2 regions of the Paenibacillus sp. NPDC093718 genome follow, and region 2 is predicted to be linked to the other one. Evidence: riboswitches for the same ligand, from Rfam matches in the RefSeq annotation. Region 2 holds a riboswitch; the other holds the start of a gene.

Region 1 (10,425 bases), on a different contig from region 2:
GTTGAATTTGAACCGGTCGGAGAACGGCGTAACGTCCGGGTACTCCTGCTTCAACTGCTTCATGGCCGTATACAGCTCATCCCAGGTCGTCGGAATTGCGATGTTATGCTTTTCGAAAATATCCGTGCGCACGATCAACGTATAGTCCGGCCACACCGCTTCATGGAGGCCCGGGAGCACATAGTATTTTTTGTCCTCCTGGCGGAGCCCTTCCAGTTCGCTTTCCATGTCCCATTTCTCGATCTTGTCCTTGAAGTTCGGCATCAGATCAATATAATCGCTGATCGGAAGAATCGCACCGGAAGCCACGAACGCGGATTCCTCCCCGGGGTAAGTCTTCGGAATGACCAGCGGCGCATCGCCGGAGCTGATCAGCAGACTGCGCTTTTGGCTGTAATCGCTCATCGGCACGATCGTCGGCTTCAAGGTCACGTTAGTCATTTCTTTTATTTTAGCAAAAAGCATCCAGTCCTGCTTGTAAGGATACGCCGGCTGGTCACTGTAGAGGATGGACAGATCGAACGGCTCCGTCGCCTTGAACGTATCGCCCACGGCGTAGGTTTCCATGGCGCCCTTATCCTGGATTTCGGCCTCTTTGCCGCCTGTTTTATCGGTGCACGCCGCCAATACCGCAACAATCAATGATATCAATAAAGCTTTGTCAGCAAACGATCGATGACTCTTTTTCACTTTCTCATTCCCCCCATATTATCAATAAAATGTCCCTGCGGATGGTCCTATTGCTTTACGGAACCCAGCATGATGCCGGTTACGAAATAACGCTGCACGAACGGATAAATCGTCAATATCGGCAAAATGGTCAGCACCATGGTCACCGATTTGATATTGGCGGATATCTGCGTCAGGTTATCGGCCGAGGTGGCGCCCGCGGAAGTCACGCCCGTTGCGCCCGCTATCATGTTGCGTAAATAGATCGTGACCGGGAAGAGCTCCTTCTGATCCAGGTACAGGAAGGCCGGAAACCAGGAGTTCCAGTGTCCGACGGCATAGAAGAGAACCATGGTCGCGATGACCGCTTTGCTTAAGGGCAGCACGATCCGAAACAGCATGCCATAGGTGTTCAGGCCGTCAATGGCCGCGGCTTCCTCCAGCTCTTCCGGCATATTTTCAAAAAAGGACTTCATGATGAGCATGTTATATATGCTGATGGCTCCCGGGATTACGATGGCCCAGATCGAGTTGCTGAAGCCCAAGCTGTTAATGAGCACATAGTTCGGAATCAGCCCTCCGTTGAAGAACATCGTGAATACGGCAAACATCGTTAGAAACTTCCGGCCTACCAGCCTTTTCTTGGATAAGGCGTAAGCAAAAATCGTCGTTAAGAACATGGATATCGCGGTGCCGACCACGCTGTATACGACGGTGTTTTTGTAATTCGTCCAGAACATGGCGTCTTTGGTCACGGTTTTGTAGGTATCGATATTAAAGCCCCTGGGAATCAGGTTCACCTTCCCTGAATTGATGTACGCCTCGCCGCTGAAGGATTGAGCGACCACGTTCAGGAAGGGGTACAGCGTGATGAAAACAACGAACAGCAGAATGATGGCATTGCACACTTTGAACGCCTTATAGGATCTTGACTCCTTCATTGAGCTCCCTCCTTACCATAAGCTTCGATCCGTCAGTCTTCGCGAGATCGCATTCACGGAGAAGACCAATATAAGTCCGATCACGGACTCGAACAGTCCAATGGCTGTGGCATAACTGAAGTTGTTGGATACAAGACCGACTCGGTACAAGTAAGTCGAGATGACGTCGGCCGTCTCATAGATGACCGGATTGTACAGCAGCAATATTTTCTCGAATCCTACCGCCAGGAACGCTCCCATATTCAGGATCAGCAGCGTCACAATCGTTGGCAGGATGCCGGGAATCGTGACAAACAGCGTTTGCTTCCAGCGGTTGGCCCCGTCAATCCTGGCCGCCTCGTACAGGGATTCATCAATCGTCGTTAATGCGGCCAGATACAGAATCGCGCCCCAGCCCATGCCTTGCCAGATTTCTGAAGAGATATAGATCGTCCGGAACCACTCGGCCCGCTGCATGAAATTGATTCGCTCTCCATTAAAGAACTCCACGAGCGAGTTAACGGAGCCGTTGACCGACGTTAATTGCAGGATCATCCCGGCAACGATAACGATCGACAGAAAGTGTGGGAGATAGGAAGCCGTCTGGACGAATTTCTTGAACCGCTTGCTCTTCACCTCATTCAGCAGCAGTGCAAAGATGATGGGGACCGGGAACGTAAAAAGCAGGGACAACGCACCGAGCAGCAGGGTGTTCTTGAACACGTTCCAGAACGCAGGGTCATGGATAAACATGTTGAAATAGTGCAGTCCTACCCATTTCTCCCCATAGATGCTGCCTCCGGGCATAAACCGCCTGAAAGCAATCACGTTGCCAATCATCGGTCCGTATTTAAAAATGAGCAGATACATCACCGGTAAAATCAATAGAGAATACAGCTGCCAATCCTTCCGGATGAGGACAGCGACGGTTTTAAGTTTGGGTGGTTTCTTGGCCGCTTTCACGGCTGGCAGGGAATGATTTGCAACTTTTGGCTCCATCGACGTTATTCACTCCAATCCGTATGGCCTCTTCTCATACTTCTTCATTCATGGAATACGGCCGTGTTTCATGATCCATCTCCATTCAATAACCCTAAGAAATCGTTTTCATTTATTATGGCTATAAGCAGGCTGCAACCGTTACGGCAGGGTAATATCCCCCCTTCTATTGATCCCCCCTCCAATATTAAGCGCTTACATATTCATTTAAAAAATAGACTCCCGTATCTTGAACGTTAGACTAACAGAGTGATCCAACTGCTTCTCCCACTTATGTAGAGTGTCACACTTCACCATACTAGTATAACTAGTATGGTAGTTGGTTTTATTGTAATGGACGTTTTCCACAATTTCAATACATTTTTTTCTCATTAATAAAATTTAGATCCCAGGCCTCAAAAAAAACCGTGAGCGTTTTCAGGCTGTGCCCGAAACTCTACGGCTTTTGTATTCCATTCTTGCTGAGGTACTCTTCATGTATAAAGGGCAGAAGTCATCGCTTCTGCCCTTGAGGTCCCCCCTGCCCCTGCCAGCTTTATATTTACTTCAGCTCCGTCACGTTGCCGTCAATGCTGATGCTCTTGATGTCCACATCTCCCAGAAAAACGAGGTTATTCTTGCTGTCCAGATTATACAGCCACTGAAACCCGCTCTTTGTAGTACTCGTCGAACTAACACGAAGCATCATTTCGGATCCGTCCGCGGCGATGACCTTAACCTCCGGCGTATATTCCGGGAGTTTATCCAGCTCACCGTCGGTACGTTTGCCTTCGATAGCTACACCGATGGAAGAGACACTAATTGTGTTGAGAGACAGTGCCTCCTCACCCTCATTGATCGCCAGATTCAGACTCTGCTCTCTTTGCTTGCCGGGTGCAATGGTGAATTGTACATCCCAAGGGCCTTCAACGGCTTGGGTGTTGTCCGCTGACGTGATTCGATCAGCTGTGATCCGTGCCTTAAGCCCGTCGAGGTCATTCATCGCATCCATCTCAAATACAGCGATAAGCTTTTTGTTACCGTCAAGAAGCTGCTGCCCCACCATATAATTCACATCATGCTCCGTTTTCAGCTCAAGTCCGGGTATCGAAACACCCGCGGGGAACGGCGTACCATCCTTTTTCATGAAACTGACCACCAAATAGCCGCTGTTGCCGACATATATTCCTTCTTCAACATTCATGGTCACCCCGGACACCGTATCCGTCCCTTGTATGGGTGATCGTTCATCTTCCGCAATGGACGCGGATTGACCGAAGAACTGCTTCAAGCTATCCATGTATTGACTCGCAAAAGCGGTCGTGCTAAGTATCATAATCATCGCGGCAGCGATAACGATGCTGGCTTTATATTTTTTCACTTTCCTGTTTTTAAACACCATCGTTTCCTCCTCTTGAATCTTGCTCATCGCATTGCTCTTGATTCGTTCCATATCGATCTTCTGCGTCAACTCGCGTTCCTCTTCCTCCGTAAGGAGGAGATCCTCCAGCTCCTGATTGTCGATATTGGCCATGATATCTACAATTCGCCGCTTCACTTGCATCCATCCCCTTTCGCTATCGATTTGAAGCTTCATTCCTATAGACACGGTCCATATAGAAAATCCTACGGGTTCTCGGTTTCATAATGAATGCGCAGTTTATCCTTTGCCCGGCGGATCCGGGCGGTGACGGCTTTCTCCTGCATATTCAGCCTGCTTGCAATATCTCGGACTTTCTCCAAATAGAAGTACCTGCGGATGAAGATTTCGCGATCCGGTTCCCCCATATCCTGGACCATGCCGCTAATCGCTTCCTTCTCCTGCCGCAGAATAGCCAATGCCTCTGCAGAAGGACAAGAAACCGCATCATCTTCCAATTCGGATTCAATGACCCGCTGTCTTTTTCGCAAAACATTCAAAGTATGATTACGCGCGGATATGGCCAGATAAGGCTTGAGACTATCTCCGCGCAGGATAATTTTGTGCCCGTCTGTCCACAGCTTAACGAGGACATCACCGGCTATTTCCTCCACATCGTAGGAATTAAACCGCCCGCCTGCCACCTTAGCGACCACCGCGGCTATGTAGCGTGAATAGCGGTCAACCAATGCTTCAAAACATCGCGGATCTTTCTTCGCAAGCCCATCCAGCAATGTTCGATCCTCCATGGATCCTCCCCCCTTAATAACCGTCTCCTTTGGTTAACCAAGCCATAGATCAGGTGCTACTATATAAGACACCTATAATTCCGAAAACCCTACACATCTTTCAAAAAAATGATCCTTTCGCAAGGCAGGCCCATTGGAATAACTTTGTAACGACAAAAAAGCCGATCCAATTCGGATCGGCTTTTCTGCAAACACTAATGAAATTACTGTAATTGTGGAGAAGCCTCGGATTGCTGTCTGGATATGATGAACAGCACGATCCAGATCAGAAGGAATCCCAGAAGCTGAGGACCTGTCACGATTTGCTGGAATACGATCCAGTTAATGAGCACGCCCACCATGGGAAAACTCAATTCCGCGAGTGTTGCCACAGAGGCTTTGGTTGTGGTTAATCCTTTATAATAAACCAGCAGGCTCAGGAGCCCCGGCAGCAATGCCTGGCCGATCAGGTTCAGCGATACCAAGGCAAATGCCCCGGTATTCCAGGCCGGCATATTCCAGGCTGCCCCCTCGCTCCATGTAATGACGGTTAGAAGCGGTAGTGCAAGCACGAAGCGCAGCGAGGTTACCGTCTCGTATTTGAGTTTGCCTACCATCAGGCGTCCCATGACGGTTGAACCGCCCCACAGCGCTGCTGCGCCTAAGGACAAGAGGCTGCCAACTTGAATAAACTCGTTCCAATGGCCAATCGGCAAGGTTAAACCGAAGGTCAGTAAATACGTGCCCGCCAATGCGATGATGAGCAGTATCCCGAAATGACGCGGAAGCTTCTCTTTCAGAAGCAGGCTGGCCAAAATAATGGCAAACAGCGGCTGCAGCTTCTGAAGCAGCAGGACGGCATTCAGATTGCCGCTCGACAGCCCCATCGTAAACAATACGGTAGCCAATGCCGATCCTCCCCAGGATATAAACAGCAGTGCGCCGACATGATTCCAGCCAAGGCCTTTTAGCTCCTCGCGGTTCTTCCACAATACAGGGATTGCGATCAAAGAAATAATGATGTGTTCCAGCAAAACGATCTGAGCCGAAGTCAGATTCTTGAGCAGAATGACCCGGAATAACGGGTCTACGCCCCACAGGGCGGCTCCCAAAACGACGAGCCAGAACCCTCCCTTAAAACGTCGACTTGCCTGTGCGTTGGAACCAAAGGGTTTCACCTTGACTCCAGTATTCATATTACTCATCTTGCCCTCTCCTGTCTTGAATACGGAGGTCTTACTAGCAGAAAGCCCCCGTCATCGACATGTGTCGACGTTACGGGGGCTGATCAAATAAGCCTGCGCCCGAATGGAAAATTTCGCATCCACGGCAAACTCATCTTTGATCTTCTCCCATCCGGACTTTACCGTCGGCCTTGGAATTGCACCAAGTCAGTCGCTGCATACTTGTTCGTGCCAGAATGCAGCGAGTCGCGGGCTGAGTTTCGTTCACTCTGGAACGAAACATCACCGCCGGTTAGGAATTTCACCTTACCCCGAAGATCCATATTCATGTTTTATTTTTGTCATGCAATCATTCTGATTAACCGATAATTCCTATAAGCTTAGTTGATGTATTGAAATTATAGCATGAATCCTTTCATGTAAATACATCTATTTTCAAAATAAACGAAATTAGAATGGAATACAATGAAAAATCTCACGTTCAACCAATACTCACTGAGAATTATACAGCAAGTATCATTTTGTTACCAGTATGATTTTTTGGTATTTATTCATTTTAGGTGATATCGAATACCTTGTAGCTAGAACGGGTGCCGACCGCTCCAGCCTGTAGACATAGCAGATCGAGAGCGTCCTTGGTATTATGACTCATTCCGCCTGCCCGAGGCAACGACATCGATAAATCTGTTGAACTGGCGGCAGATTCACTCTCGTGCTGCTTCGTCTCGCTTAACAGCATTTTGCTCCCATCCGGTTGAACCATATACTGACGCAAATAACCGCCTTCCCTTACGGTTACCAGCTTTCCCTTATTCTCTTCTTCCTTCTTGCTCTTCTGGAGCAGCTGTTCAAACCCTCCTTGGGCTGATTCGGCGTCCATCCGTTTCACCTGACTCCAGTAAGTATATGCAGACGCAATGCGCATGAACTCACATCCTTATCCCATCGTTATTCTAACACTTACGGATATTATCGGATACCAGAGCACTTCTCTTTAACCGCTCGCTATGGACATTGGTATAAAAAAACGCCCTTAAGGTTTCAGCAACCTTAAGGACGGTCTAATACTTCTAATGAATTCCTGTTTTGCTTAGTTCATAAATTTCAATGCAGCTAAAGTACGTTTCAGAACAAGTGCCGCTTGTGCGCGGGTAACCGAATCGAGTGCTCCGAAATGACCATGATTGTCGCCCTGCACAATGCCTTGTTCAGTAAGACTGGCTACATGGGCAGCCGCCCAGACCGGGATGGATGCATGATCCTTGAATCCGGCAGCGGCATTTGCACCCTGATTCGGCAGGTCCGTCGGACTTACCGCCTCCATGGCCCGAGTGATCATGACAGCCATTTCCGCTCGGGTCATGCTGGCATTTGGCGAGAAGGCACCGCTGGTGCCGCCCTCGACCAAGCCGTAACGCAACGCTGCGCCGATCTCGCCGGCATACGCGGCGTCATCCTGGACATCCTTAAATGCTCCGCTCTCGATGACCGGACTAAGTCCCATCGCGCGGACCAGCATAGCCGTAAACTCTGCTCGTGTGATCACCTTGCCCGGTGCATACGAGTTGGCGTTGACTCCGTTCACGAGCAGCTTGGAGGCCATGGATTCAATTTCCGCTTTCGCCCAGTGGCCGTTTAGATCCGTAAAGGTTTTCTTGTACTGCAGCAGTCCATAAATGGCGTTTCCAGCATGCTTCACTTCGATGGCCGGTTTACCGTTCCATGTCGTCGCGGCAGCCGGTACAAACCGGAAGGTTCCCGCATCTGCATCATAAATTACAGCAGTGAACGAATTCGGAGCTGCTGTTGTCCCTGCCGGCAGCGGCAGGATACGGCTGATTACACGCTTCCCGAAATCCTTCAATTCTTGCTCTCCGCCTGGTGCTCCAACCGCTACGCCAAACTGAAGCGCTCCGTTCGCAGCCATCGAGGCGCCCATGGAAGCTGCCTTGCTTGTCATAGCATCCACCACACTACTGCCAACCGGGGTCACGGATATTTTCACTTGGATGCTGCCGGAGCCTTGTGCCGGATTCAAAGCCTCATCCAAATGTAGAGCCGTTACCGGAAGACGGAAGGCGCCAAGTGCGGTTTCCAGCACCAGGGTCGTATTCGAATTCCGTTCCATGGCCAACTTCAGACCTGCTGCCGAAAGGGATAGCTCGGCGGCTCGGTTCAACTCCGGAGCCCGAATAATCAGTTCCTGCTGCCCGCTGGCAGACAATCCGGCAACTGCCTTCTTCCATGCCTCTTCTTTCACCGTAATGTGGTCCACTGCTCCGCCTGCAGCGTTTATAATCAGATCCTTGCCTGTCATTACGTTCGGCAATGAAGTTTCTCCGCCTGAGGAAGGAGGGGTAGGCTGAGATACCGGCGGTGTTACAGAACCGCCTCCCGAACCGCCTGATCCTGAACCTGATCCCGGTGAGGAGCCGTCACCCGGATTCGCCGGTTTCTTCTGCTCCGTAATTCGCCCCTCGACCTTAGGCGTAACCTTACCGCCCAGCTTGTTCACATATTCCATGAAGATTTCATAATCCGGGTAACCCAGATCCTCGTTGTACTTTCCCTCGGCAATCGCATCGGCAAAGGATTTATATCCATCCCCGCCCTTGGCCACAAAGCTGTTCGTTGCCATCCGGTACGTCTCGGTCAATACGAGAGGTTTGTAGCTTCCGTCCTTCATGATCTGTACGTCGAACACTTTATCGCCTGCCGGAGCGCTAGGATCCCACTTGAATTTCATCCCGGCGATTTGCGGGAACTTTCCTGGCAGATCCGCCAGTTTGGCACCGCCTATTCCGTTTTCCAGCCCGTCTTTCAGCTGCTGTCCCGTGACATCCATGACAAACAGCGTATTCCCGAATGGCATCACTGTTCTCAGCTCGCCCATCGTGATTTCACCTTCATCAATGGCGGCGCGGATACCTCCGCCATTCGTTAGGGCAATATCGGCGTTTTTCAGCTCTTTGGCTTTAGCCAGCATGCCATCCGCAATCAGATTGCCCAGGTTTGTCTCCTTGGAGCGGACATTCTCGCGTTTTCCATCAAGCGCCACTCCTGCAGTACCGATAACCTGCTTCATCAGTTCTTCCAATTCCGCTTTGTAAGGAGCCAGCATATCCTTGGCCTGCGTGTCTTCCTGGACCGTACTGTCTACCGGAATCAGCTTGCCGCCGAGTTCACCTTCGCCAACGAGAACAACGCCGTTTTTGTCAAACTGCAGGTCTACCCGGCCAAGGAACTTGCCCCATTCATTCGCCTGCACGATGACGGTTGGTGTACCGTGTTGATTGTCCGTCACCACTTCCGGTGCATTGAGCGTTGTATGGGTATGGCCTCCGACAATGAGGTCGATGCCTTCGACGGCCTCGGCCAGCGCCTGATCTTTAGCGTAACCCAGGTGAGACAGCGCGATGATCTTATCAAGCCCCTCCTTCTCCATCGCTTCCACCGCGGCTCGTGCAGAAGTCACCGCATCCATAAAAACGACGTCTTTACCCGGACTGGATGTTTCCGCCGTATCTTCGGTCGTTAAGCCGAACAACCCTACCTTCTGGCCGTCAACCAGCAATGTCACGTATGGATATACTCCGTTATTTGCCGTCGTCTTTGGCTGATCGGTATCGATCACCTCCGGCTTACGAATCAGGTGCGAAATGTTAGCATCCTGACTAAGATCCACATTCGCGCTGACAAGCGGGAATTGCGCCTTGCTCACGAAATCTGCAAGCGTCTTGGTGCCTTGATCGAATTCGTGATTACCGAACGTCATCGCGTCATAACCCATATAGTTCATGAAGGCCAGATCGGCCAATCCAAACCATTTGGTAAAATACAGATCGCCGGAGAAGACATCCCCTGCATCCAGCAGCAGGCTGTCTCCGCCCTCGCTGCGGACCTCCTGAACCAGCGTGGCTCGTCTGGCCACTTCCGCCAGATGTGCATGGGTATCGTTGGTATGCATCACCGTTAACTTCCATGGTTCGCCTTCCGACGAACCATCCGTTACCTTAACCTGTACTTCCGCCGACCCATAGCCATCCTTGCTCAAGACGGTGATCACGGCCTCACCTGCGGAGACCGGCGTGACCAGACCGGTTGGATCCACGGAAGCCACCATTTCATTGGAGGAACGCCAAGTCAGCTCGGTTGAGCCGCCTTGGATCGGCTCAATGCTCGCTTGCAATGGTTCCGGTGTACCGCCTGGACTCAGCTTCAGCGATGTCTTGTCCAGCGTAATTTTGGTCACCTGGAGCTCCAGCAGCGCCACCGTTCCACTGACCTCATTAGCGACCAGCAGCAGCGGCCGTCCTGTCTTGCTGTCCGCAGCCGGAATAAAGCCCAATCCCTCCGGCCCGGAATCCGACTCAATCCCGCCGTTAAAATCCCGTGTATTGATGTAGTTCAAAAACGCAGGGTCGGATGGATTCGTTACATCATACGTCATGACGCCGCCAATGCGCTCCAGTCCGACAAAAGCCAGCGTCTTCTGTCCTACCTTACCTACCGTTACATATTCGGGC
Region 2 (10,425 bases):
CTCGTTCATTAGCAGCACAAAACCTTCTTCCGTCCCCCCGACATGCTCGGCAATGGCCGTCGCGGCGTCGTTGCCTGATCGCAGCATTAAGCCGTACAGCAGATTCTCAAGCGTCATCTCCTCGCCTAGCTTCAGGAAGAGGGAGGAGCCCTCTTTGGCAAAAGCATTCTTGGAGATCTTAACGCGATCGTCCAGCTTGCCTTGTTCAATCGCCACAATGGCTGTCATGATCTTGGTCAGGCTTGCGATTCTTAAACGCTCGTCCCCGTTTTTACTGTAGAGCATTCTACCGGAAGTGACATCAATCAGTGCAGCTGCCTGCGCATGATTGGCGGGGCCATTCTCATGATCTGCATGCACGGGGACAGCCGTGACCAGCAAGCAGCTTATGGCAATCAACATGGATAACAAAGACTTGCAGTTCGTCCATTTCATTTTCATCATTTTATCCTCCGGTGTTCAGAAATCTTGTACAAGTATATGTCGTCCGCGCTAAAGGTATGTCCATTTCGTGATGATCGAATGAGTTCAGCCTTGCTGAATGATCATATATCTTCTATTTACAGCAAAAATCCCTTCCGTTATGAACGAAAGGGATTTGCTTGCTCCAAAATCAGTACGCAGGCGGAGGCGTGGTGCTGTTCGCGGCATTGCTTCCTGATTGAAACATCGACTGGATTTGATCGAGTAAATACGGGGTCGCATCAATAATCCGTTCAAACAGATGGGTTTGATTGTCCAGCGGCACGATGTGCACGCCTTCTTTACCCACGACCAGGAAAGCAATCGGCCGAATGGACACGCCACCGCCGCTGCCGCCGCCAAAAGGAAGGGCACTATGATCGTTGTGCGTCCCGTTAGTGGTGGTAGTTGAGTGTGTGCCTCCCGCCTCAACATTGTAGTCGCTACCGCCGGCCGCGAAACCAAACGCCACTTTACTGATTGGCAAGATAACGCTGCCGTCCGGCGTATTCACCGGATCGCCCACAATCGTATTAACGTCCACCATTCCCTTGATGTTTTCCATAGCCGTTTGCATCAAGCCTTGAATAGGGTGTTCTGCCATGATCTAATTCCTCCTTTCACCTTTAACACGCGAACTATAAGTACCAGTCCAGCATACATAGCTTTTCCGCAAGAGATTTTCGCTATGCAGTTAAGCTCTGTGGAAATTTGCGGCGGACCGTTAAAGAGCGGCACCACATCGATTTGGGGCAGCTCTTCCATGACCAGGCGATACGACATCCATCCAAGTAACGTGTGCTTGATGCCATGCAGCAGCCCAGTCGCTACCGCCGTATCGGCCGCATGCTCCAGGGCAATCCGAGTTGACCAGCGCACATCCATGAGATGAACGGCCGACATCGTCTGTCTCAACCACTTTTTGAAACCTTTTGTTGAAAGCATGGCCCGCCCGTAGTCCTTAAATCTGATCGTTCTGCTCGAAGCCTTCTCCTCTTTTGAATCGTGTGCAGTTCCCTGTTCACCGTCTCCACCAACGGTCTCCTTCTTAAACTCGATCCCACCGTTCGCCAGGTGAAAGGGGACTGCATACTTACGTTTAATCAATCCGAAGATCATTTTGATTTCCGCCAATACTTTATATTCATCTTTTTTTAGAACCACATCCAGCTTAATCGTTACCTTGGAGCTCAGCACAACGATCAGCAATACGATGAGGAGAACGACCAGACCAGCCGCCAGAAAGATCCATATCCTCACGAAGTAACCCCCAGCACGAACTTAGTCAAATGTAATCCGCTTGGCTTAGTATGGCAAAAGCGCCTCCAAATGATGCGAAATTGTTCCAAGTCCTTGAATTCAAATTTTCGCTAGCCGCATAAAAAATCCCGGACGATGGATTTCACCATGCCCAGGATCAACTTTTTGCTGCAACCTATAAAATTGTATAATGGCTAGCTTTCCTCTACATCATCAAACGTAAGCTGACGACCGTCAAGCTTATCGAACAACAGCTGCGTTTCCTCTTCTAAACTATCGTTATCCTCGAATTGCGACGGCTCCGGCAAATCCTTGATGTTGGCAAGCCCGAAATATTCCAGGAAGGACTTGGTCGTTCCATACAGAATCGGTCTGCCAATCGCCTCGGCGCGTCCGACCTCCTCGATCAATCCTTTGCTTACCAGCGTATGGATAGCCCGTTCGGACTTGACGCCGCGGATGTCTTCAATCTCTACGCGCGTAATCGGTTGACGATAGGCCACGATGGAAAGTGTTTCGAGTGCGGCTTGCGACAAGGAAGAGCGGGAAGGCGAATACGCCAGGCGCTCAAAATACGGAGCGTGCTCGGCCAGCGTCGCGATTTTGTAACTCCCCGCAATCTGTACGATCTGAATCCCGCGCTCATGGCGCTCCCATTCCTCCTTCATGTCCTCAAGCGCTTCGCCAACCAGGCCATCCGACTGCTCGGTGATCTCAGCAATTTGCCTAACCGACAAGCCCTCTTCTCCCGACAGGAACAGAAGCCCCTCAATAATCGATTTCAGCTTCGGATAATCCATCAATGCGTCCTTCCCCTCTCCACTCCATGACGATATCTTCAAACAACTTCTCTTGGTAGCACAAAATTTGCTTCATTTTCATCAGCTCCAAAATGGCCAGGAAGGTTACCACGATTTCATGCCGTACCATCTCTTCGTGTAGCAGCTTGGAGAACAGGATTCTGCCCCCAGGCCCAACCTCCTCCAAAGCATCCATGACCTGACGAATCCGGTCCTTAACCGATATTTCATCCCGCTGAATGCGGGCATACGATGTACGTTTGACTGCTTTGCTTAACGCTTTTTGAAAAGCAGCGATCAAATCCGAAATATGTAATCCCTGCACCGGATTCTCTTCCACTTCCGGCATGTAAGGCGTCAGGTCTTCCGCTTCCTTGGAATACATCAGACTGCGTTCCCATTCCTTCTCATGCAGGTGGCGTGCGATGCCTTTGTACTTACGGTATTCGATCAGCTTCGCAATGAGCTCTGCTCTGGGATCCATATCATCCTCTTCATAAAAATCGAACTCGTCCATTTCGATAACCGGAGGCTTCGGAAGCAATAGCTTGCTCTTTATAGACAGCAGCGTTGCAGCCATGACCAGAAATTCGCTCGTAATTTCCAGCTCCAGCTCCTGCATGTTGTGCAAATAGGCCATGTATTGTTCGGTAATCTCGCTGACGGGAATATCCTGGATGTCGATTTCCGCTTTATCAATCAAATGCAGCAGCAGATCGAGCGGTCCTTCAAACGTTTCCAGCTTGTATAATACGGTCACGGTGAATCCTCCCGCCAAAAAAATAAAATGCAGTGCTCCAAAAAAAGAGCACTACATTAAATAAGCACTATTTTAGGCTTTTCGTCAAGTTCGCCATTTCGATGGCTGCCATGGCCGAATCCCAGCCTTTATTGCCGGCCTTCGTTCCCGCACGCTCCACGGCTTGTTCGATATTTTCCGTCGTAACGACACCGAAAATCGTTGGCACACCGGTCTTCAGGTTAATCGCGGATACCCCCTTGGCCACTTCGTTACATACATAATCATAGTGCGTAGTGGACCCGCGAATGACGGTTCCCAAGGTGATGATTGCATCGTATTTGCCGCTCTCTGCCATTTTTTGGGCAATCAGCGGGATTTCAAACGCACCCGGCACCCATGCGACATCGACTTCGTTCTCCTGTGCGCCGTGACGCTTCAATGCGTCCAGTGCGCCGCTCAGCAGCTTGCTGGTGATGAATTCGTTGAATCGACCTACGACGATCCCGTACTTTAGACCCTCGGATACTAATTTACCTTCAAATATAGTTGCCATGATGAATGACTTCCTTTCGGTTTGGAGTTTATATGGTCAAACATGGGGAATCACTTCGGTTCTTGATGCCGCTGCGCTGACGGCTGCTGCTTCCGATCGCTGTTAAATCCTGGTTTCATGATCTATTTTTTTAAGGAAGAAATCAGGATTTAAAGGCGAACGCTGGCGCTTCTCCAGCAGCATTCCGTCCTCTTCGCTGAGTCATTCCAAGAAGTCGAACCTCCCCATGATTGACCTTTTGTTATGTGGTGATTAGTTGGTGCTCTCGTTCTGCTCGATATCACTGAATTTCATCATATGACCGAGCTTGGCTTGCTTGGTATGCAGGTAGCCCGTGTTATCCTCGTTCTCCGGCATTTGGATCGGAACGCGCTCTACAACCTCAAGACCATAACCTTCAAGGCCTTTGATTTTGCGGGGATTGTTTGTCAGCAAGCGGATCTTTCTGATCCCAAGATCCTTCAGGATCTGGGCTCCGATGCCGTAATCGCGCAGATCTGCCGCAAAGCCAAGCTTCAGGTTGGCGTCCACGGTGTCGAGTCCCTCTTCTTGGAGTTTGTAGGCTTTCAATTTGTTGATCAAGCCGATGCCCCGCCCCTCCTGGCGCATGTAGAGAAGAACGCCTCTGCCTGCTTCATCGATTTGGCGGAGTGCCGCCTCGAACTGGGGACCGCAATCGCAGCGATGGGAGTGAAACACATCTCCTGTCAGGCATTCGGAATGCACCCGCACGAGAACAGGCTCATTCCCGTCGATCTCCCCTTTTACCAAGGCAACATGCTCTTTATTGTCCACGTCGTTGGTGTAGGCCACGGCCTGAAACACGCCGAAGTCGGTCGGCATCCGCACAGCTACCTCTCGCTGGACAAGCTTTTCTTTTTCATTGCGGTAATGAATCAGATCCTTGATGCTAATCAGCTTCAGATCATGCTTCTTCGCAATCTCCACGAGATCCGGCAGCCGTGCCATTGTGCCGTCTTCCTTGATTACCTCGCAGATGACGCCGGCCGGATAGGAGCCGCTCAATCTGGCAAGATCGACAGCGGCCTCCGTATGTCCTGTCCGGCGCAGGACACCTCCATCTTTTGCGATCAGCGGGAACATATGACCCGGTCTTCTGAAATCGGACGCAGATGCATTCGAATCCAAGATGCCTTTGACGGTGATGGACCGCTCATAGGCCGATATGCCTGTCGTAGTATCCTTATGATCAATGGAAACCGTAAAGGCCGTTCCATGAAAGTCCGTATTTTGGGTAACCATCGGTTTGAGGTCGAGCTCCTGGGCTCTGGCCTGCGTCATGGGCAAACATACGAGCCCACGGCCTTCGGTGATCATAAAATTAATGACCTCCGGGGTTGCCTTATCTGCTAATGCGATAAAATCCCCCTCATTCTCACGGTCTTCATCATCTACGACAATGACGACCTTGCCTTCCTTCAAATCGGTTAACGCCTCTTCGATTGTATGAAATGAAAAGCGCTCATCCATCCCTACTCCTCCTTATTCCTCATGGAGACTCTATGTGAATCACCCGGCTCAGGCAAATCCGTGCTCCGCAAGATAATCCCTGCTGATCCCCGGTTTTGTCCCGCCTTTGCTACCGGCTCCTTCCGAGCCGTAATGCAGCAGGTGATCTACATATTTCCCTAAAATGTCACATTCGATATTAATCGAATCGCCTGCTTTTTTATAAGCCAGCACCGTCTCCGCCAGCGTATGGGGGATGATGGATACCGTAAAGGAGGAATCTGTCGTTTTGACAACGGTCAAGCTGATTCCATCCAGTGTGATGGAGCCTTTCGGAATGATATATTTGAATATGTCCCCATTCGCGGGGGCAATCTCGTATACCACGGCATTCTGATCTGCCTGCACGCTGCGAATGACGCCGACGCCATCCACGTGCCCCTGAACGATATGGCCTCCAAATCTGCCTCCGGCCGCCATCGCCCGTTCCAGATTCACCTTTCCGCCTGGCTGCAGTTCCTTAAGATTTGTATTTCTATAGGTTTCCGGCATCACGTCCACCGTAAATATCCCTTTGTCAATGGTTGTAGCTGTCAAGCAAACACCATTAACGGATACGCTGTCTCCCAGCTTTAAATCATCCATAATCCGGCTAGCGGAGATGCTCAACAGCATGGCTTCGCCTTTCCGTCCGATCCGCCTCATCTCGCCGATCTCCTCAACCAATCCAGTAAACACAGGCATCCCTCCTTTCTTTCTCCTTATTTCCAGACCGGAATCCCGGTGACGTAAATATTTTCTCCAAGTCTTTCGGTCTCAAGTCCTGTCAGCTGAATCGCTTGATTCATCTGCTCATACCCGCTGAACATGTAATTTCCTGGGGCATCGTATCCACCAATAATCTTAGGGGCGATGAACTGGATGAGCCGATCCACCAGCTTCTGTTCCAGCATCGAGCCATTCAGCGTCCCCCCACCTTCCAACAAAATGGAGGCAATCCCCTTCTGCCCCAGCTTCACCAGTGCAGCCTTCAGATCCACACGCGGTCCTGGCCCGCAGGGGATGACCTGAACTCCCTGCACTTCCAGCACGGACCGCTTCTTCTCATCCGCCTGCTCCGTCGTCAAGATCCACGTCGGCGCCAATCCGTCTGTCACGACATGGCTGTCGAGCGGGATTCGCAAGCTGGAATCGACAATGATCCTAACCGGATGCAAGCCTTCCACGCCAAGCCTCGTCGTCAGGCTTGGATTATCCGCGATAACGGTAGACACGCCAACCATGATCCCCTGGTGACGATGACGCAGCGTATGCACAAGCTCTCTTGATTCCTCATTGGATATCCACTTGCTATCACCGGTTTTCGAAGCGATCTTGCCGTCCAGCGTGCTGGCTGTCTTTAACGTTACGAAGGGCTGACCCGTCGTAATGAATTTAATAAAGGTTTCGTTCAAGCGAAGAGCACGTTCCTTAAGGAGGCCCGTTTCAACCCGGATTCCCGCTGCGCGCAGCATTTGGATCCCATTGCCCGCAACGAGAGGATTGGGGTCCTCGCAAGCAACAACCACTCGCTGAACACCCTCGGCAATCAGCCTCTCGCTGCATGGCGGCGTCGTACCGTAGTGACTGCAGGGCTCCAGTGTCACGTACACCGTACTGCCCGCTGCTTTGCTGCCAGCCATATTCAGGGCATGAACTTCAGCGTGTTGTGTTCCGCGCTCCAGATGTGTTCCCACCCCTGCAAGCGCGCCATCCTTAACGACGACACACCCAACAACCGGATTAATCCCGGTTTGGCCCTGAGCACGTTCAGCCAGGTCCAGCGCAAGTGACATATAGAATTCATCGTTGACGATATCCATGCTAAACATGCCCCTTTCTCAACGTTCACACAAAAAAAAGCCCTGCCAAAGATTCGGGGAATCCTTAACAGGGCTTGATGGAAGTTAATAATCGACACGCTAAATAACCGTTATGATCACAGGTTTTGCCTATAACAAACGATTCAAATCTGTTACCGGAGACATCAAATCATCGCAAGCACAGGTTTGAATTGCATGTGAAAACCTGCACATAACGCATATCGCGTTGTGTGCACAGACACAAATAGCACATGTTGCTTATGTGTCTTTCACTCCTTCTCCCATCCAGACTATACTGTCGGTCCCGGATTTTCACCAGGTCCACCGCATACGGTGTGTAACAACACACGCATATCCGGGTCACGGACTAAGACGCAGATATCTGCTCTCTAAAGCTCAATCACTGCGATCATCACCGCCGGTAGGGAATTTCACCCTGCCCCGAAGGATTAAACATATGAAATTGTTTGATCTTATGAAGAATCTTATCACCACCTTTTGAAAATTGCAAGAAAAAATGACTAACTTTTTTAAAGTTTATAACTTAATACCAATATGTGTATTGAATGTAGAAGGAGAATTCTCCCCGAAGGGAGAACAGTTTAATAGGATAAACACGGGAACTTGATACAGTTGAAAAGGAGCCCGCAACGATGAAAACTTCGCTGGACATTGTCGTCCGTCCTACGGAAATCGACGTCAACGGACATGTAAACAACGCCAAATACCTGGAATATCTGGAATGGGGCCGTGAGGAATGGTACGAAGCAGGAAATCTTCAATATGACATACTGAAACGGCTCGGCGTCCAGACCGTTACCGTCAATATCAATATTAATTACCGCAAGGAGTGCGGCCAGGGGGAACGGCTGACGATCGTGACTGAACCGCAAGCTATGGGTCGTACGAGTTATGTGCTGATTCAGACGATATACAACGAACAGGGAGAGCTGTGCGCGGATGCCGCCGTTACCAGTGTGGCGATGGATGTACATACTCGAAAAAGCCGGCCTGTTCCGGAGGAGCTCCGCCAATTATTCCCTGACCCTGCGTAAACCCTCCCCGGAATATTAAAAACAGGCTCACCCTTATGAGTGAGCCTGTCCTGAACAGAAGCTAATGGTTACGCTTCGTATACTTCTACTTTTTCCATTTTGTCGCGGCCTTTGAATGCATCCACGTACTCCATGCCCTCTACAACTTTACCGAACACCGTATGTTGTCCGTCCAGATGCGGCTGCGGCTCGTAGCATACATAGAACTGGCTTCCGCCCGTGTTGCGGCCGGCATGCGCCATGGCCAAGCTTCCACGCTCATGCTTGTTAGGGTTGATCTCGCAGTTGATGGTATAGCCAGGACCGCCGGTTCCCGTTCCCTGTGGGCAGCCGCCTTGAGCAACGAACCCAGGGATTACGCGGTGAAATACAAGACCGTTATAAAAACCGGAGTTCGCCAATTTCTCAAAATTAGCTACCGTATTCGGTGCATCCTTCTCGAACAGATCAAGCACTACCTCTTTGCCGTTCTCTAATGTGATCTTCGCTTTTTTAGCCATATGTGTTATCTCCTTCCGTTATTAGAACGCTTTAATCGATTTTTTTACAATGCATTCTATAGTTTACTATGAATTGAGCTTCGAAGCAAAACGATCTTGTCCCCCGTTTACACATCACATATCAAGTCCAAGGCAAACCAAAGAGCCCTGACCGCAGCCGGAGGCATTGGCGGGCCCTCTTGGATTTTAGAGCCGTAAAACAGACATCCGTTTAATTGGTTACGGTTTCTTTGGTTACACTTGCCGGCACGACATCATGGCTGATGATGTCCGCAAGCGACTCACGGCGTACGACAAGCTTGCTCTGTCCGTCCTTCACGAACACGACCGCAGGTTTGCGGATCCGGTTGTAATTGCTAGCCATGGAATAGTTGTATGCGCCTGTGCAGGATACGGCCAGCAAATCACCTGTTGCTACCTTCGGAAGCTCCAGGTCCCATATGAGCATGTCTCCGCTCTCACAGCACTTGCCGGCAATGGATACCGTTTCTTCCGGCTTCTCATTCGCCCGGTTCGCGAGCAGCGCTTCATATTTCGACTCGTACAGCGCAGGGCGCGGGTTGTCCGTCATTCCGCCGTCTACGGCAACGTATTTACGCACTCCGGGAATATCCTTGCTCGTGCCCACCGTATACAGGGTGGTGCCTGCATCACCAACAATGCTCCGGCCCGGTTCCACCCAAATTTCAGGAAGCTCGGAGCCAAGGCCCGCAAAATGAGACTTCACGGCATCCGTGATCGCTTTTACATACTGGGATACTTGAAGCGGCGTATCGCCATCCACGTAACGGATACCGAAACCACCCCCAAGGTTCACAACCTTGAATACAACCCCCAAACCTTCTTTAACGGAAGCCGCGAATTCAGCTACGCGCTGAACAGCCATCTGAAAGCCTTCCACCTCAAAAATCTGGGAGCCGATATGGGAATGAATACCCATCAGATGAATATTCGCTTGAGCCTCGGCAAGCTTCACCGCTTCATATGCTGAGCCGTTGCCGATATCAAAGCCAAATTTCGAATCCGTTTGGCCTGTTGAGATATACTCATGCGTATGAGCCTCAACACCCGGTGTCACGCGAAGCAGAATGTTGACCTTCCGATTCTTCTCGGCAGCAATCGCTTGCAGCATATGCAGTTCAACTACGTTATCGACAACGAAACAGCCAATTTCCGCATCCAGCGCCATCTCAATCTCTTCCGGGGTTTTATTATTTCCGTGGAAATGAATCCGTTCTGCCGGGAACCCGGCTTCAAGTGCGGTGAACAGCTCTCCGTCTGATACGACGTCAAGCGACATACCTTCCTGGTCGGCCAATTGGCACATGGCCATCACGCAAAACGCCTTACTTGCATACGCCACTTGGAACTTCAAGCCCGACGCCTTGAAGGCCTCGATGTATTCCCGGCAACGATTGCGAACCGACTGCTCGTCTACAATATATAGTGGTGTTCCATATTGAGCTTTCAAATCGGATGTGTCACACCCGCCGATTTCCAAATGCCCCTGATCGTTAATCTTGCTTGTACCGTGTAAAAACATGCTTACAATTCCTCCGATCCATTGATTCAAAATAGGGTAATCGAATAATTGTTCACAGTATAGCAGACAACGGAAGGTAATCAAAATGGATTTTTCAACACAACATTTGTGTTATTGTTATTGCTCGCCTCTCGGATTCATTTCAGGGCCCATTTTGGTGTTGTCGCGCGTTTTATTG

The links. A riboswitch is a leader RNA that binds a small molecule or an ion and turns the genes downstream of it on or off. The one in region 2 is predicted to bind FMN.
Region 1: another riboswitch for FMN. It lies ahead of ACQKPA_RS17160 (DMT family transporter); the one in region 2 lies ahead of ribD (bifunctional diaminohydroxyphosphoribosylaminopyrimidine deaminase/5-amino-6-(5-phosphoribosylamino)uracil reductase RibD).

Annotation. Positions count from the first base shown of each region.
Region 1 is NZ_JBNNUS010000005.1:315,295-325,719, reverse strand. It holds gene ACQKPA_RS17185 (extracellular solute-binding protein) at 1-690, opposite strand, end outside; gene ACQKPA_RS17180 (carbohydrate ABC transporter permease) at 738-1,610, opposite strand; gene ACQKPA_RS17175 (ABC transporter permease) at 1,623-2,588, opposite strand; gene ACQKPA_RS17170 (hypothetical protein) at 3,130-4,131, opposite strand; gene ACQKPA_RS17165 (RNA polymerase sigma factor) at 4,194-4,736, opposite strand; gene ACQKPA_RS17160 (DMT family transporter) at 4,940-5,920, opposite strand; FMN riboswitch at 6,056-6,222, opposite strand; gene ACQKPA_RS17155 (hypothetical protein) at 6,456-6,824, opposite strand; gene ACQKPA_RS17150 (choice-of-anchor I family protein) at 6,990-10,425, opposite strand, start outside.
Region 2 is NZ_JBNNUS010000006.1:452,048-462,472, reverse strand. It holds gene ACQKPA_RS20515 (D-alanyl-D-alanine carboxypeptidase family protein) at 1-444, opposite strand, end outside; gene ytfJ (GerW family sporulation protein) at 614-1,066, opposite strand; gene ACQKPA_RS20505 (DUF2953 domain-containing protein) at 1,039-1,722, opposite strand; gene scpB (SMC-Scp complex subunit ScpB) at 1,917-2,522, opposite strand; gene ACQKPA_RS20495 (segregation and condensation protein A) at 2,491-3,282, opposite strand; gene ribH (6,7-dimethyl-8-ribityllumazine synthase) at 3,350-3,817, opposite strand; gene ACQKPA_RS20485 (bifunctional 3,4-dihydroxy-2-butanone-4-phosphate synthase/GTP cyclohydrolase II) at 4,070-5,308, opposite strand; gene ribE (riboflavin synthase) at 5,357-6,025, opposite strand; gene ribD (bifunctional diaminohydroxyphosphoribosylaminopyrimidine deaminase/5-amino-6-(5-phosphoribosylamino)uracil reductase RibD) at 6,049-7,149, opposite strand; FMN riboswitch at 7,419-7,602, opposite strand; gene ACQKPA_RS20470 (acyl-CoA thioesterase) at 7,803-8,204, shown strand; gene ACQKPA_RS20465 (peptidylprolyl isomerase) at 8,273-8,704, opposite strand; gene lysA (diaminopimelate decarboxylase) at 8,916-10,247, opposite strand; gene ACQKPA_RS20455 (spore germination protein) at 10,365-10,425, opposite strand, start outside.